Regions from separate parts of the Clostridium sp. Marseille-Q7071 genome, predicted to be linked through region 1. Evidence: riboswitches for the same ligand, from Rfam matches in the RefSeq annotation. Region 1 holds a riboswitch; the other holds the start of a gene.
The links. Region 1 has a riboswitch for cobalamin ahead of ACWPW7_RS06670 (CGGC domain-containing protein). Riboswitches for the same ligand answer to the same signal wherever they lie in the genome.
Positions count from the first base shown of each region.

Region 2: linked by a shared signal. The riboswitch ahead of ACWPW7_RS07820 (nitrogenase component 1) and the one ahead of ACWPW7_RS06670 (CGGC domain-containing protein) in region 1 are both predicted to bind cobalamin.

Region 1 is NZ_CBCOPR010000001.1:1,409,067-1,417,438, forward strand. Features, by position in the region: gene ACWPW7_RS06645 (Bax inhibitor-1/YccA family protein) at 1-121, opposite strand, end outside; gene ACWPW7_RS06650 (Na+/H+ antiporter NhaC family protein) at 981-2,489, shown strand; gene ACWPW7_RS06655 (ABC transporter ATP-binding protein) at 2,640-3,413, opposite strand; gene ACWPW7_RS06660 (FecCD family ABC transporter permease) at 3,413-4,501, opposite strand; gene ACWPW7_RS06665 (ABC transporter substrate-binding protein) at 4,503-5,516, opposite strand; gene ACWPW7_RS06670 (CGGC domain-containing protein) at 5,553-5,873, opposite strand; cobalamin riboswitch at 5,995-6,182, opposite strand; gene ACWPW7_RS06675 (hypothetical protein) at 6,684-7,496, opposite strand; gene ACWPW7_RS06680 (RNA polymerase sigma factor) at 7,483-8,019, opposite strand.
Region 2 is NZ_CBCOPR010000001.1:1,684,475-1,692,846, forward strand. Features, by position in the region: gene ACWPW7_RS07805 (NUDIX hydrolase) at 1-563, shown strand, start outside; gene ACWPW7_RS07810 (MerR family transcriptional regulator) at 730-1,554, shown strand; gene ACWPW7_RS07815 (MATE family efflux transporter) at 1,622-2,983, shown strand; cobalamin riboswitch at 3,262-3,456, shown strand; gene ACWPW7_RS07820 (nitrogenase component 1) at 3,724-4,962, shown strand; gene ACWPW7_RS07825 (VOC family protein) at 5,231-5,635, shown strand; gene ACWPW7_RS07830 (HAD family hydrolase) at 6,067-6,792, opposite strand; gene ACWPW7_RS07835 (hypothetical protein) at 6,987-7,361, shown strand; gene ACWPW7_RS07840 (M1 family metallopeptidase) at 7,617-8,372, shown strand, end outside.

The DNA of each region.
Region 1 (8,372 bases):
AAGCTTCACTACTTGATACTAAATATGCAATAGCAAAAGTTATAACTAATCCCATAGTCATATAAAGAAATGTTTTACTAATAAATTTGTTTTCACTTTTTTTGTAAGAAACTTCTGTCATAAAAATCTCTCCTTTATAAATTATATTCAAAAAAATAACTAGTTAATATGCTTGTCTATTTTGTAGAATGTTTCCATCATAAGGATTAATAGTAGCTAGGCCATCATTTAGTCCCCATTTTCTTATGTGACATTAAATATACTTCCTATATTTTAACAGTTATTTTTTATATATTTAAATTAATATTACCATTTATTACATAAAATTTCAATGTTATATAAATTAAAAAATGGATAAATCAAATTTTCGCTAAATTTTGACTAAATAACCCTATAGCAATTGTATAAGTTTTATCAATATAATAGGAAAAATATAATGATTATAGTAAGAAACTTAAAACAATTTAAAATTTATTGAAAAAATTCTTGCTAAATTTTAAACTTTTAATTATAATTATAAACGATAAATGTATAAAAATATTTGAGACATAAAATTATATGAATTTTTTTTAAATAAAAAATGAACTATGGATAATTTTCTTTAAAATTTGTTGAAAACATAATTTTTTCACAATTATGAAATTTATTTTTGGCATTTTTACTTATTTATATGAGGTATTGCAATTAATAATACAAATATTTTAAATTTTATATTCTAAAATTTTTAATTAAAATTATACTTGATATTATTATGAAATTATATTTATAATAATATTTTATACCATTTAATTGAAAGAAATGTTGTTTTTTTCATATTATGTATACAAATTATTAACAAATTATTAGAATTCTTATAAAATATTGAATTATTTTATTTATACTAATATAATGTATTTATACAAAAATTTTAATTGTGAAAAATATGTAAAAATATTTTCATTTAAGTTGACGATTTTTGTTGACAAAAGGAGGAATTTGAATTGACTTTTTTAAGCGGGATTATGAAACTTTCGCCAATTGCAGTTTTAGTAGGCTTGATGATGGGTGGAATGGATGTTTTAATAGCAGCTCCACTTGCAACTTGCTGGGCTGCAATTATGGCATATGTAACAGAAAAAATCAAATTTAATGAGATTGTAGACTGCTCAGTTGAAAACGTTAAATCTATGCAATTAGTATTCTTTATACTAATGTTTGCGTATGCGATGGCAGCTGCGTTTATGGCGACTGGAGTTGGCGCAGCTATAGTTAATGTAGCTTTAAAACTTGGACTAACAGCAAGAACTGTTGCTGTTACAGGATTTGCGGTTACTGGAATATTGTCAATAGCAACAGGAACATCTTGGGGAACTTTTGCAGCATGTGCACCAATTTTTCTATGGCTTTCTCACATAGTTGGAGGAGATATTCTAGTAACAGTAGCTGCTATAGCAGGAGGAGCTTGTTTTGGAGATAATATAGGATTAATATCTGACACAACAGTTGTTAGCTCTGAAATTCAAAAAGTAGAAATAATTGATAGAATAAAAAGACAAGTTGGCTGGGCTGGTTTGTGTTTCGTTCTCGGAGCTATAGGTTTCTACATATTAAGTGTAGTTCTAAATCTTCCAAATGATTCAACTGTTAATGCAGCTTCTGCAATAGATGCAATTCCAAAAGAGGTTTGGGCTACTTTAGGACAAGAAAGACCAGCAGCAGTAGATTTGTTGAATCAAGTTAAGGATGGAGTACCTATATATATGGTAATACCATTAATCCTTGTTATAATAGCAGCTGCTAAAGGAATATCTACATTAGCATGTTTATCTATAGGTATAATATCTTCATTTATTCTTGGATCATTTGCAGGAACTACTGCATTACCAGAGTTTTTAGAGTTAGTAAAAGGTGGTTTTTCTGAAGCTGGACAAAGTGTAATCGTTATGATGATGTGGGTTGGTGCATTTGGAGGTATAATGGCAAAAATGAAAGCATTTGAGCCAATATCGAAGCTTGTTATACGTATCTCTAAAAATGTTAGACAACTTATGTTCTGGAATGGATGTTTATCAATACTTGGTAATGCATTGCTTGCAGATGAAATGGCACAAATTGTAACTATAGGACCTATAATTAAAGAATTAGTAGATGATAATGTTGAAGGTAGCGAAGAAGCAATATATGAGTTAAAAATAAGAAACTCTATATTCTCGAGTTCATTAGGAGTTTTTGGATCTCAATTGATTCCATGGCATGTATATTTAAGCTTTTATGTAGCTATTTCAAATGCTGTATATCCATTGTATACATTTACACCATTCTCATTTATTAAATACAATATAATGGCAGTAATTACAGTAGTATCATTATTATTACTTACTTTAACTGGACTTGACAGACTTATTCCGAAATTTGGATTACCTAGAGAGCCAGAAGTTAGACTTAAGAAGAAAACTAATATTAAAAATGACGATAAATCTTATGATGAGCCAATGAGAGCATCATCATAAAACAAAAGCCCATCTATATTTAAATAGATGGGTTTCTTATATTTTTTAATAATAGTTATTAAGAAATGATTATATAAAAATGCAAAAGGTATAATATTAAAAAAGTAAGAAGTCAATGTCATAAAACTCAAGGCTTATTACTAAAGTTTATTATTTTATATAAGGCGACCTATATATGATATTTAAAATGTCAGTTTCTTTATCGATCATAACCTTAGCATCGACCTCATACAAAGATTTTATTAGCTCCACAGTTAGAACTTCCTTTGGAGCTCCATAGCTAACAATTTTTCCTGATTTCATAGCATAAATTTTATCACAATATAAAGCCGCAATATTTAAATCATGGATAGCAGATATAACTGTGATACCAAGTTCTTTTACAGTAGCCATGAATTGAAGCTGATATTTTATATCTAAATGATTTGTAGGTTCGTCTAAAATAAGACATTCTGTTTTTTGTGCTAAAGCCCTTGCAAGGATTATTCTTTGCTTTTCTCCTCCCGATAAACTTGAAAAGCTTCGATTAGCATAACTTGACATACCTACCTTAGCTAAAGACTCTTCCATAATTTTGTAGTCTTCAGCATTATCTTTTTCTATAAATTTTTTATGGGGTGATCGTCCCATTAAAACCATGTCTGAAACAGAAAAATCAAAATTATAATTATTATGTTGAGACACCACAGCCATTTTTTTTGCACTTTCCTTCATAGAAAAATCTTTGATATTCTTATTATCTAAAAATATAGCGCCTGTAGAAGGTTTTAAAGTTCGATATATACATTTTAAAAGTGTGCTTTTACCACTACCATTAGGTCCTATAATGCCTACAAATTCCTTTCTGTCTGCATGAATGTTTAATCCCTTTAAGATATGATTTTCTCCTAAATGAGCTTCTAAATCTAAAGTTTTTACTTCCATTAAGCATTACCTCCAAATCCATATGACTTACTTACCATAAGATATATAAATACTGGAGCACCTATTATAGAAATCAATATTCCTATTGGTAGTTCATTCCCAGGTATTATGATTCTAGATAGTACATCTGCCCAAACCATAAATATAGCTCCTATCAATGCCGATAATATAATAATTCTTTTGTGATCCGTTCCAAATACCATTCTTGTAAGGTGTGGGATAATAAGTCCTACAAATCCAATCGTTCCTGACGAGTATACTATAAACCCAATTATTATAGATATGATGATTAGATAAAGTTGGCGATACTTATGTAAATCTGTACCTAAAGTTATAGAAACTTCATCACCAAGTAACATCAAATTAAGTGTTCTATATTGGGTAATAAAAAATAATGTAGCCAATATTACAAGTGGAAAAATTATTATTATATTTTCCCATTTTGCACCAGCAAGACTTCCCATCAACCAATAGGCTATAGTTTGCGCAGCATCTTTATTATTAGAAAAATATACAATAAAACTTGAAAATGCTGAGCACACAGTACTTAATGCCATACCAGCTAAAAGAAGTTTTGTTGAATTGGCTCTTCCATTTACATTTGCAAGGGTTAATACCAGTATTGATATTGCAAATGCACCTATAAAAGCACATATACCTACATAATTACTACCCAAAAAGATACCTACCCCAAGCATAATAGCTAATGTAGCTCCTAGAGATGCACCAGAAGAAATTCCTAATATATAAGGATCTGCTAGAGGATTTTTTACAATTGCTTGCATGGTTACTCCAGATACTGAAAGACCTATGCCTACAGCAACTGCCAAAATAATTCTTGGAAGCCTTATAAACCAAACAATATCATATACAGGGCCACTTGATAAAAGCTCCGGATTTCCAATGCTAAATAGTTTGTACATTATAATCTCATATACATCTTTTACGGAAATATCCACAGAACCCATAGTTACAGTTATTAGAATAGAAAAAAACAATATAATTACAAGTATAATGGAAACACCTATATAAGCAGGTGTTCCATTAAGTAATCCATTTTGTGTATTATCTTTACAATTTTTTTTCATTTTATTTATTTCCGTATAACTCAGGATATAATCCTTTTGAAATTGTTTTTATACCATCTAGTGTTCTTATACCACTAGAATAAACTTCACTTAACATTATAGAATTAACACGTTTTGATTTTACAGCAGAAACGCTTGAAAGTGCAGGATTGTGCATAATAGATTTTAATGCAGAATCTCTATCAATTGCTTCTCCATAATAAACAGTAAAAATTACATCAGGGTTAAGTTTTACTAAATCTTCATTTCCTATTTTACCATTAGATTTTGCAACTAAATCTGCTCCAACTTGTTTTGCTATGTCTCCACCTATACTATCTTCTCCATAAATTCTATATACACCATCTTTTTGTACTTCTAAAATCACTGCTTTAACAGACTCTTTGCCTTTAACAAAATCTTTAGCCTTGTCTATTTCACTTTTCATTGTGTTAACTATTTCATTAGCTTTGTCTTCTACATCAAAAATTTTACCCATGTTTAAAATATCATCATATTCATTTTGTAGTGTATTTGGGCTAATAACACCACTGTTTTGAGACATATATGTATTTACATTTCTTTCATGCCAGAAACCTACATCTCCAAGTCTTTTTTCATCAAACAGAGAATACCAGCTCAATATGAAGTCAGGTTGTAAACCAATAACTTCTTCTTTTGTAGGTACTTTTTCATAATATTTTATTTTGCTAAAAGCATCCTTATATTCTTCTTTAACATCGTGATCTAATCCAGAAGCAGCAACAATTTTATTTTGTAATCCTAGTGCTAGTAATGTCTCTATTGAATTTTGATATACTGCAACAACCTTTTCAGGTGATTTTTCAAATGTAACTTTTACAGGTTCTTTAGCATAATTATAAGTTGTAATTGTAACAGGATAATGTGAAGATTGTTTGTTGTTATCTTCTACCTTACTTTCTGTTTTAGGTGTAGTTTCTGTATTTTTATTACTACATCCAGTTGCTCCCAATACCATAAGTCCCACTAAAATTGCGCTTATTACCTTTTTCATCTAATTTTTCTCTCCCTTGTACATTTATTAATATTTTTAATGAGTGCCTTCTACTACTTCTATATGATGTTCTTCAAATATTGCCTTTATTTCTTTAGTTCTTTGACTTTCACATCTAACAACACAAACACCAAAATGAAGTCTTTCTACTCCTGCTTGTTCTAATTTTTTAGCAATATTCATTAAATTTTTATCAGAATTATTCGAACATGCATCGCAGGTAAAGAAGGACATAAGTTCTAAATTTTCATTTTTATATGTACTAAAGTGTTTTTCTCTATTATTTAAAGCTTTAAAACATCCCATGGTTGTACATATTCCATTAATTTTTTCACATACCCCAATAGCTATTTTCATTTTTTCCTCCTATAAAATAAATTGTTTCCTCATAAATAATAGCCCTTTAACGACAGTTAAAGGGCTATTTATTCAAAAAACATTTTTTAAACATTTATACCACCCCATCGCTCGTAGAGTTATTAGTACATTAAAATAGGCAGGTCTTCTGGCTTAAGCATCAACATTCCTACAGCCTTCCCAGTTTCCCAGTGGCATAATTGCAGGAACTCATCTATTACAGTGGCGAGACCGCGTGGGATTTTAACCCACTTCCCTTTTAATCAATAGATATTAAAAATCTATTAAACCTATTTCATAATTATTCGATTTTACACACTCATTTTAGCATTAATAATTGCATTAAGCAAATATTTTTCGACATTTTATCATAAAAAATTATTAAATAATCAGAAGTGGGTAATTTATATTATTTAATTTAATTATGATTTTAATATAATAAGAATTTATAGAGTTAATAGATTATCTGAGAAAATAGGAGTAATGTTCATGAAATGAGGTAAATATGCTGATGAGATATGTATGTGATAGCCAATGATAATACATGTTTTATAATTAGGGATGTAGTATATTAGATTCAAGAATATATTAAAGTAAATTACAGGTGATGAATATTATCACCTGTGGATAACCATAAGTTAATACAATTTTAATATCCTACTAATAATTGATTTATTAGTATCTCTTGATAATTGAATAGCAGCGGATTTCTGATTTTAATATTTTATGGACACGATTATTGTAATAGTATTTGTAAATTTTTTCTCGATTAACTGCTATTTTTTCACTAGTTTTAAAATTTACTTTTGCTTATTTTAATAATTCTTGTAGATATTTTTCAGCTTTTTTATTATTAGCTTTTGTTACATCAAGAGGTAAGTTGAATAGAGCGTTAGCACCATTGTAATCAGTATTAGGAGTGATTTCACCAGTTTTTTCATTATAGTTAAAAGCATTCACATCATAGAAACTGCTAGTGCTTATGCAAAGATAAAGTCCTCTGTCGGCAAACATTTCAACATCGTCACATTCAATTAATCTGTACATAACTCCATCAATTACAAATTCGCTATATCCACCATTCATAGAGGCTATGTTAACTAGCCATGGCTTTTGACCTTTTATTAGAGAAGAAATAAAAAATGGAACTTTACCATACTCTTCATCTTGGGTATTAGGCATTTTACTACCATCTTGCTTTGTTATTGACACTACGGCGTAGGTTCTATCTGGATGTATATCCTCTGCGGAACTTCTAAAGTCGCTTAAACCTCTACCTGATACGATTCCAAGCAAATTAAAATTATATCCACCTGAAACGACTGATTCGTTTATTTTAATTGCATTTTTACTGTCAAATGCATGAGCAAGCTTTTGATTTCCAAGGTGCTCAGTAACTTGTTTTGAGTTGAGAAGATGTAAGGCAGCAAATGCTGTTATAGACATTGCAAGGGTAAGTGCAGCAGCGATTAGTGCAACGGATATCCTTTTTTTATAAACTGGTTTCATAATATTATTCTCCTTTAATTGGTTTATAATTTTTTGATTTAAATCTTCACTGGGTTCAACTGTTGGAGAAAGAGCTTGCTTCAACAGCTGATCTAATTGCTCAGAGTTCTTCATATTTACTAACCTCCATTAAATTGCCTTTTAAGACTCTTCGAGCCTTATGAAGCCTGCTTTTTACGGTTCCAAGCGGAATCTTTAGTGCTGATGCTATTTCTTCATTTGACATTTCTGCAGTATAGTACATATACAAAGGAATTTTTAATTTATTATCCAGTTTATCTGTTGCAGTCCGTATCATAATGCATAGTTCATTGGATATAACTATATTTTCAGGGGTTAGTGTATCCTTGAATACGTAACCATTGTTTATATCTTCACTAAGTTTCTCTATTGGAGCTATTTTTTGTCGCCGGGCATATTTACGGCGATTGTTTTTCCATAGCCCTATTGCAATGGAAATGAGAAATCCTTTAGGATTATTATCTTTATCAATTTTATGGCACAACTCCATCGCTTTCAGAAATGTTTCTTGATATAAGTCATCTGTATCAGACTGGTTTTTCGTAAGATTGTGACAAAAGCTATAGATGGCTTTACCATGCAATTCAATAAGATCATTTAAATCTGCAATGTTCACGTAAATCCTCCTTTCAGTATAATTAAACTTTCCTTTCTAAATATGTTTTCATATATATATTGTCGCGACATAATAAAAGGTTCATTTTTATGTTTGGAATTAGAAGTTTTGTATATTATTCCTTGGTAAAGTGCTCTATAAAATTTTCATTGGAGTTGAACAAAAGATATGTGTTTATCAAAGGTTATATATGATGTCAAATATAAGCATAACATTGTATGGGGGTTAATCAAGTTATTAGTATTACTAGTTAAAAAATCCATTAAAGAAATTATTTTGATTAAAAATAATTTCCACCTTAATTGTGAATTTTGCATTGGAAATTGTAAATTAGAATACTTAAGGGTGTAGCT
Region 2 (8,372 bases), 280 kb from region 1:
ATTTTATAGAGGAAATCGTTAAGTTCATACCAGATAACCAGCAGGAATATAACGACAAAAAAATAATTTTGAATTATATTGACCAGTATAGAGATAATGTTTTGCTAAGGACAAATGAGATTGCACATATTACAAGTTCAGGATTTCTAATGAATGAATCATTAGATAAAGTATTAATGATTCACCATAATATTCGTGGCGTATGGGCATGGACAGGTGGACATGCTGATGGTGATTCAGATTTATTACATGTAGCTATTAAGGAAGCAGGAGAAGAAACTGGTGTATTAAATATGGCTCCTCTATCTAAAAAAATTGCATCTATTGATATTCTTTCGGTTTTTGGCCATAATAAGAGAGGAAAATATGTCAGTTCTCATCTGCATTTATCAATAGCATATATACTTATATGTAATGAACTTGAGAAATTGGTAGTAAAGCCAGACGAGAATACTGATGTAGAATGGTTTGAAACTCAAATGTTTACAGTAGAACATTTTGATGCACATGATGTTTATTTATATGGCAAACTTATAAAAAGAGCAAAACAATACACTAAATGATGTATGTGTTGTCCATCATGTATTTTCTAAGTTAGCACAATATAATGTTTAAAGGTCTTGTCTGTTTTTATGACAAGGCTTTTTCTATATAAAATATATAAAATCTTTAGCTTATTATTTTAGATACCAACATTAAATAAAAAATATTCTGAAAGGATGGATGCTTGTGAGAAATAAGGTTTTAATAGGTGAGATGGCTAAACTTCATAATATATCCGCACAAACCCTAAGATATTATGATAAAATAGGCCTTTTTAAACCTCAACATATAGATTATGAAAATAAGTATAGATACTATGACATTGAGCAGTTTGCTACCTTGGATTCAATACTATTCTTTAAAAAATTAGGGGTTCCATTAGAGGAAATAAAAGATTATTTCCATGATAGAGATTTAAATTCCATGATAAAGTTATTAAAACATCAGGAAAAAATGATAATAAGAGAAATAGAAACCCTTAATAAACATTTAAATAGTATAAGAAGTAGGGTAGAACTAATTGAAAGTTATCAAAATGATGATAGTGCTTATAAATGCTCTATTAGAGAGCTAAAATCTAGAAAAATATCATATTTTAATTTAGAACATCATATTGACACTATAGATTTTGAGTATGGTTTGAAAGAACTATATAAAATACTTAAAGATGATCTTTCACTCTTTAATGGAGTAATAGCATGTATTACGTCAAAGGAAGATATAGAAAAAGGTAACTATAATCATTGTAAAACCGTAGGATTAATATTTGAGGAAGATATAATAAATGGAGAACATCTAAATATTTTACATAAAGGTAAATATGCCACTATTGCATATAATGGAGATAATGATGAATGTGGAAAATATTATGAAGAATTGATGAGATATATAAAAGATAATAAATTAGAAGTTATAGGTGACGGTATATTAATAACTATAATAGATAGTGCTTTTTCCGATTATAAAGGGGAATATATAAAAGAAATACAAATTCCTATTAAAAACTCTTGACATTATAGCTACTATAACCTTTAAAATAACCTTTAGTTGCAATTTTATTTTAAGGGGAGGTAATAATATGAGCAAGAGAGCAGATTTATTAAATGATGATATAAAAAAGATATTTATTAAATATTTAATTCCAAGTATTGCTGGTATGCTTGGAATATCTTTAAATATACTTTTTGATACTATATTTATTGGCCGTGGAGTAGGAAGTGAGGGATTGGCAGCTCTTAGTATTGCTATTCCAATGTATAATGTACTAGGTGCTGTGGGACTTTTATTAGGAATTGGAGGAGCTACAGCAGCTTCTGTATCTATGGGGCAAAAAGAGTATGATAAGGTTAATGAAATATTTACAACTTCTGTTGTAATAAGTATATTTCTAGGACTTTTATTTACTGTTTTTGGTGTAGTATTCGTTGATAAATTATGTTATTTTTTAGGAGCTACAGAAGAAATATTTCCACTAGTTAAAGATTATTTAGGACTATTAATGATGTTTAGTTTTGCATTTATATTATCTCAAATGCTATCAGTATTTGTTCGGAATGATAGAAATCCAAAGCTTGCTATGTGGAGTGTGCTAATAGGTAATCTTTCAAACGTAGTGCTAGATTATATATTTATAATGAAATTAGGATGGGGAATGAAAGGTGCAATAACAGCTACAGTTTGCTCTCCAACAATAACTTTACTTTTATTAAGTCTTCACTTTATAAAAGGTAATAATACTTTAAAAGTAAAAATTAATAAATTTAAATTAAATATTCATACTATAACTAGAATATTTAAAAATGGTACACCAAGTTTTATAATGGAAATGTCAAATGCAATGATAATATTTGCTTTTAATAATGTTATTTGGGGATTAGTAGGTTCTATAGGGGTTTCTGCCTATAGTATAATAGCTAATATCTCATTAATTTGTGCAGCTATATTTTATGGTATAGCACAAGCAATACAGCCAATAATAAGTATAAATTATGGTGCTAGAAAAGAAAAAAGAGTTTATAAATCTTTGAAATTAGCTATTGTAACAGCAGGAATATTTGGAATAATATTTTATTCTATAGGTTTAATTTTCCCTAAATTTATAGTTTCTTTATTTAATAATGAGAACACTGAATTAATGACTATGGCTGTAAGAGGTATAAAACTTTATTTCATGGCGTTCATATTTATGGGATGCAATATCTCTATGGTTTCCTATTTCCAATCAATTGAAAACGCCAGAGCATCATCTATAGTTTCTATTAGTAGAGGTATTATATTTATTTTAATAGGACTTATGATATTACCTAAAATTTTTGGGATTAATGGTGTATGGTTAACAGTACCTTTTGCTGAAAGCATAAGTTTAATAGTATCATTTATATGTTTTAAGAAATTTAAAAAAAGTTACACATTAAAACAAGCAGAAGTAGTAGAAAAATAAGGTGCTAGATTTATCTAGTACTTTATTTTTAAATATAATATTTGTTAATATTATTTGAAAGAGTTATATCATTATTTTTAATTTATAAGATATATTTTTTAAAAGTAGAATGAGTTTAGTAAAAAGTTATATCATAAAAAATTACTGATAGGGTATTTCTCTACTTTTCATTATGAAAATTTCATAAGTTATTTAATATATTTTTAAAATAGAGAAAAATATTATAATTTGCTACTTGAAAAATATTTTGAATTATGATAACATTTTAAATGTTGAAAAGTAAATAGAATAGATTAGGTTCAATTAAAGTAAATATTTTAATTGATTAAAAGGGAAGTTGGGTGTAAATCCCACGCGATCCCGTCGCTGTAAGAGAGGAATTTTCCTAGTTGTGCCACTGAACTTTTGTTTGGGAAGGGTAGGAAAGTGTTGATTCTTTAGCCAGAAGACCTGCCTATATCTAAACACAGTTAAACTACGAGAGATGGTGAGTGTTATTTTGGAATTGTTAAATATACATAATTGATGTATATTTATATTGGCGTATAACTTCTTAATCCTTGTGGTTGAGAAGTTTTTTTACGTATATTTTAAAATCATAACTTAAAATCTTATTAATATAGCATAGATTGAATTTAAGATTATAAAAATATTTATGATTCAATTAATATATGAGATTTATCTTTGGTAGTAAGTTTTTTAAAATAGAAAGAGTCATAAAATTGTAAAGGGGGATAGACATGAATAATAGTTTTTTACCGTTACCTAACTTTAGAATGGGTTTTTTATGGACACTTTTAAACATTAAAAATAGCATAATTGTGGAGTATGGAGCTATAAGTACAGCCCATTATTTAAATTCCATATATGAAAAATTTAATGTTGATAGAGAAGGAGAAGTTTATTGTTGTCAATTAGATGAATCTCAAGTTATTTCTGGAGACATAGAACCGCTTAAAAAAGGAATTTTAGAAATATATGATGATAGAAAACCCGAGATTATTTTCGTAGCCCCATCAATTCTATGTTCAATTATTGGATTTGATGGAGAAGATTTTCTTCTTAAGATGGATGGTAAACTAGAAGGAAAAGTCATCCCCCTATATTTTGGAAAACCAAAAGGAGATTTTTCTTTAGGTATAAGAGAAGCATTGAAAATGCTCTGTAATAAAATTGTAGAGCCTCCTAAGGAGAAAAAGTATATGACTTATAATGTAATTGGATTTACTCCAGATTACTATAATTTTAATAGTGATTTATTAGAAATAGAAGAAATTATGTTACAGGGCTTTGGAATGAAAATACACACAATATTTACAAATGGAAGTTCTATTGAAAAAATAAAAAAAGCTTCTGAAGCAAGCTTTAACATAGTTGTAAGATCTGAAGGAATAGATGCTTCAAAAATACTAAAGAAAAAATATAATATGGAATATATAACCCCATGCCTTTATGGAACCAGTGGTACTTTGAATTTTATTGAATCCATAGAAAAGTTAACAGGAATAAAATGCAATAGTGATTATTTAGAAAAAAGTAAGATTAAATGTAGAGAAGCTCTTGTAAGATTTAAACATCATACAAGAAAGGTAATAAATAATACTAAGTGTTTAGTTACTGGATATTACGATGTTGTAAATGGAATGAGTAGATTTGTAGAGGAAGAATTAGGGCTTGAAGTAGAATCTGTAGTAATAAACCACAATTTAAAAGGCGAATATATAAAGCTTAATGAGAAGATAGAAAGAAAGCTATATGTAAACCCTACAGAGAGTAAGAAAAACGAACTAATAAATAGTAAGACTAACCTACTATTAGGGGATGGAGAATTTATTTATAGTTTAAATGAAGCATCCTCAAAAATACAAATTAGTAGTCCAAATGTGAAAAAAATACTTATATATGATAGAAAACCACTGGTTGGTTTTAATGGAATGAGATTTATAATGGAAGAAATATTGCAAGGAATAATCTCATAAAATTATTTTAATTAAAAGCTAATAATCTTTAATATTATCATAGATATTAAGTGTGACTTAGTATGTTGATAGCTAAGTCACAATTAGTATTCCCTTCTGATATAATAAAAAAATTTTTTCCCGTGGGTGACCACGGTTTTTTTCTTTATTAAATTTATTTAAGTTTTTCATCAATATATAGGAATTATAATTATTTGAAATTATATCAATATCCTATATAATTTAATAGAAAACATTATTTAATTATATGTACAAAGGGGAATATATTATGAGCATAAAGATGATGCATCATGTCTGCATTCAAACAGAAAAGTATAAAGAATCACTTGAATTTTACACTAAGATTTTAGGATTTGAATTAGTTACAGAAACAGCAAATTTTCATAGCAGAGATTTTAATACTTGGTTGAGATTAGGAACATTTATGATTGAATTGCAAACTGGTAGAAAGGGAGAAAAGTTAAATAGCTGGAGTTCATTAAACGAAGGAATAGTACATATGTGTTTTTTAGTTGATGATATTCAAAAAGAATTTGATAGAATAAAAAAGTTAGGTTATAACAATTTCAAGATTAAAGATGGAAAAGAAATTTATAAAGTTGAAGATGGATATCTATTTAAAATTAAAGCGCCGGAAGGTACTGAAATTGAAATGAGAGATATGGACATATAGATAAAAAACTATATTGAAAATTAACTTTATAATTCAATGTAATTACATACTTGAGTATTTCAATTCACAACTTTAAACAATTGACAATGGACAATGGGAAATTGACAATTATGGTTGAAATTATTTTTAATCAAAATAATTTCTTAAATGTATATTCCACCTCTGGGGAACAGTAGTGAAGTCCTTTAGGGTTCCCCTGAGGTGCAGTATAGCTTGGAGCCAAAATCAGTTAATTTGTATTAAAACTTTAGAGATAAGTAATATAATTATAATACTGTTCAATAAGAGGTATATAGTGTTATTGCCTACTGCACCTTAGGGCTTTAGCAATGCCAATTTACACTTTGTGCCTTATAATTTAATATTTATTCAGCAATATATGGCGAACAGTGTTCGCCGCTACAGTTAATCAATTCTTAATTGTGAATTGATTATATAAACTCATTTATTTCATGTAAATTAGAAATTATAATATGTGGTTTTATTTCTGTAGGATTTTTACTTTGATTTTTGTTTAACCATATAGTCTTCATACCTAAATCTAAGGCTGGCTTAATATCACATTTTAAATTATCACCTACCATAATAGCCTCTTTTTCACATGCATTCATTTTTTTTAAGGCTTTTTTAAATATTTCCTCTCTTGGCTTACATAATTTTAGAGAATAGCTAAAGGTGAAATCATCAATTAATTCATACAAATTTGAAATTTTAAAGCAATCAATCATAACCTCATCGTAATAACAAGTATTAGAAATTACACCAACTTTATATCCTTTTTCTCTTATTTCACTTAGTGTTTCATGAAGGTTTTCTTCAAAGTGGAGTTGTTTTTTATATTCATTATAAAATATATGTATTGCTTCAATACACTGGTTAATTGTAAGATTTACATCATAGGTTTTAAGAAACTCATTTAAAAATCCTTCAATAGGATATTCTATAAGATTTTCTTTTCTTAAATTCATAATGCTCATCCATTTATTATAAAATCCCGTTCTGACTTCTTCAAAGCTTATTTTAGAGTGAAATTTATTTAAATATTGAGTTAATTTGTAAAGTCCGACCATATCTTTCTCTTCATCAGAATCACCGTAATGAAAATGTAAAAGAGTATTTCCCATGTCAAAATATATAACCTTAATATTATTAAACATATACCATCCTCCATGATTTAGTAATTATTATAATAATAACATTTTGCAAATAATTAAAAAACTTCTGTGTTGAAGAAACTATAAATTTAAAAATATAATATTATTTAAAAAAGTATTTTAGTATATAAAGAATAATATTTTATTAATAGCGAAAGATAATTTTGTATAAAGTATATAAGGAGGTATTTAAAATTATGAAGATGAAGAATATAATAATATCAGCTTTAGTTGCTCTTTTTATTGTTTCTATAGGTATTCCTGTAATGGCTAGAGAAAAACATAGAGGACCAATATTTATGGGTGAAGTTTTAGAAGTTAATAAAGATAATCAGGGAAATACTATGGTATTGGCAGAAGGATACATAAAAGGACAGAAGGTATATAAAGAAAAATTAATAGCTATAGTTGGACCAGATACTAAAATTTTAGATTGTGAAGGTAAAGAAGTTAAAGAAGGCAATTTTGCAAAAGGTGATGTTGTGTTTATTAGATTAAGTGAAATAATGACTAGTTCAATTCCACCTCAATCACCAGCTCTAAAAATTCAATCATGTAAGCCAGTTAGTTAATATAAATAAATGGAAAAGAGCTTGCAAAAAATCGAAAGTTTTAATCATTTTACGATTTATTAAAACCGAATAAAAATAATCTTAGTATATTAGAAATGATGGATGAATTGGTAAAAAGCCAAGGTATCCATCATTTTTTATTCAAATTATTTAATTATTACATTAATGCTATATATAGAAATAATATACATAATTTTATAAAATATGATACTATATACATAATAAGTAAAAAATAGTAAATGGAGATGATTTTAATTGTTTGAGAGAAAACTTTGCAAACAAATCTTAAGTAGTATTCTCCTATTGGTAATGCTACTGTCCTTTAATTCACCTATAGTATTTGCAGATGCACTAGAACAATTACCAAGTAATAAATCAACTGCTTCTGTATTTACTACTGAGGATAATTTAACTCAATACAATATTAATGTTAAATTTAATGAGCCTAATAAGACATTTACAGCTACTGAAAGTGTTAAATTTACTAATACTTATGGAAAAAATCTAAAATCACTAGTATTTCATCTATATGCTAATTCTTATGGAAGTGTAGAGACAATGCCTAGTATGGGTATACAAAAGGAAAAGCTTGAAGAAGAAGAGATTGATGATATAAACATAACTAAAGTTACTATTGGAAATAAGGAAATAAAATTTACTCAAGATAACCAAATCTTAAAAATTATACCTTCAGCAGATATAAAACCAAATGAAATTGTAGATATAAAAATAGATTTTACACTTAAATTACCTATGAGCCAAAATAGATTAGGATATTACAATAAAGTTTATTCTGTTACAAATTGGTATCCAATAATATCTATTTATGATAGTGAAACTGATACTTGGGATGAAAATCCCTTCCATCCTGTAGGAGAATCCAATTATAGTGATATAGCAAATTATAAAGCTTCTATAAATGTTCCAGGCAATATGGAATTGGCTTCTACTGGTATAACTAATTCAAGCAAAAAAGAAAAAGATGGTACTAAAACTTATGATATTATAGCT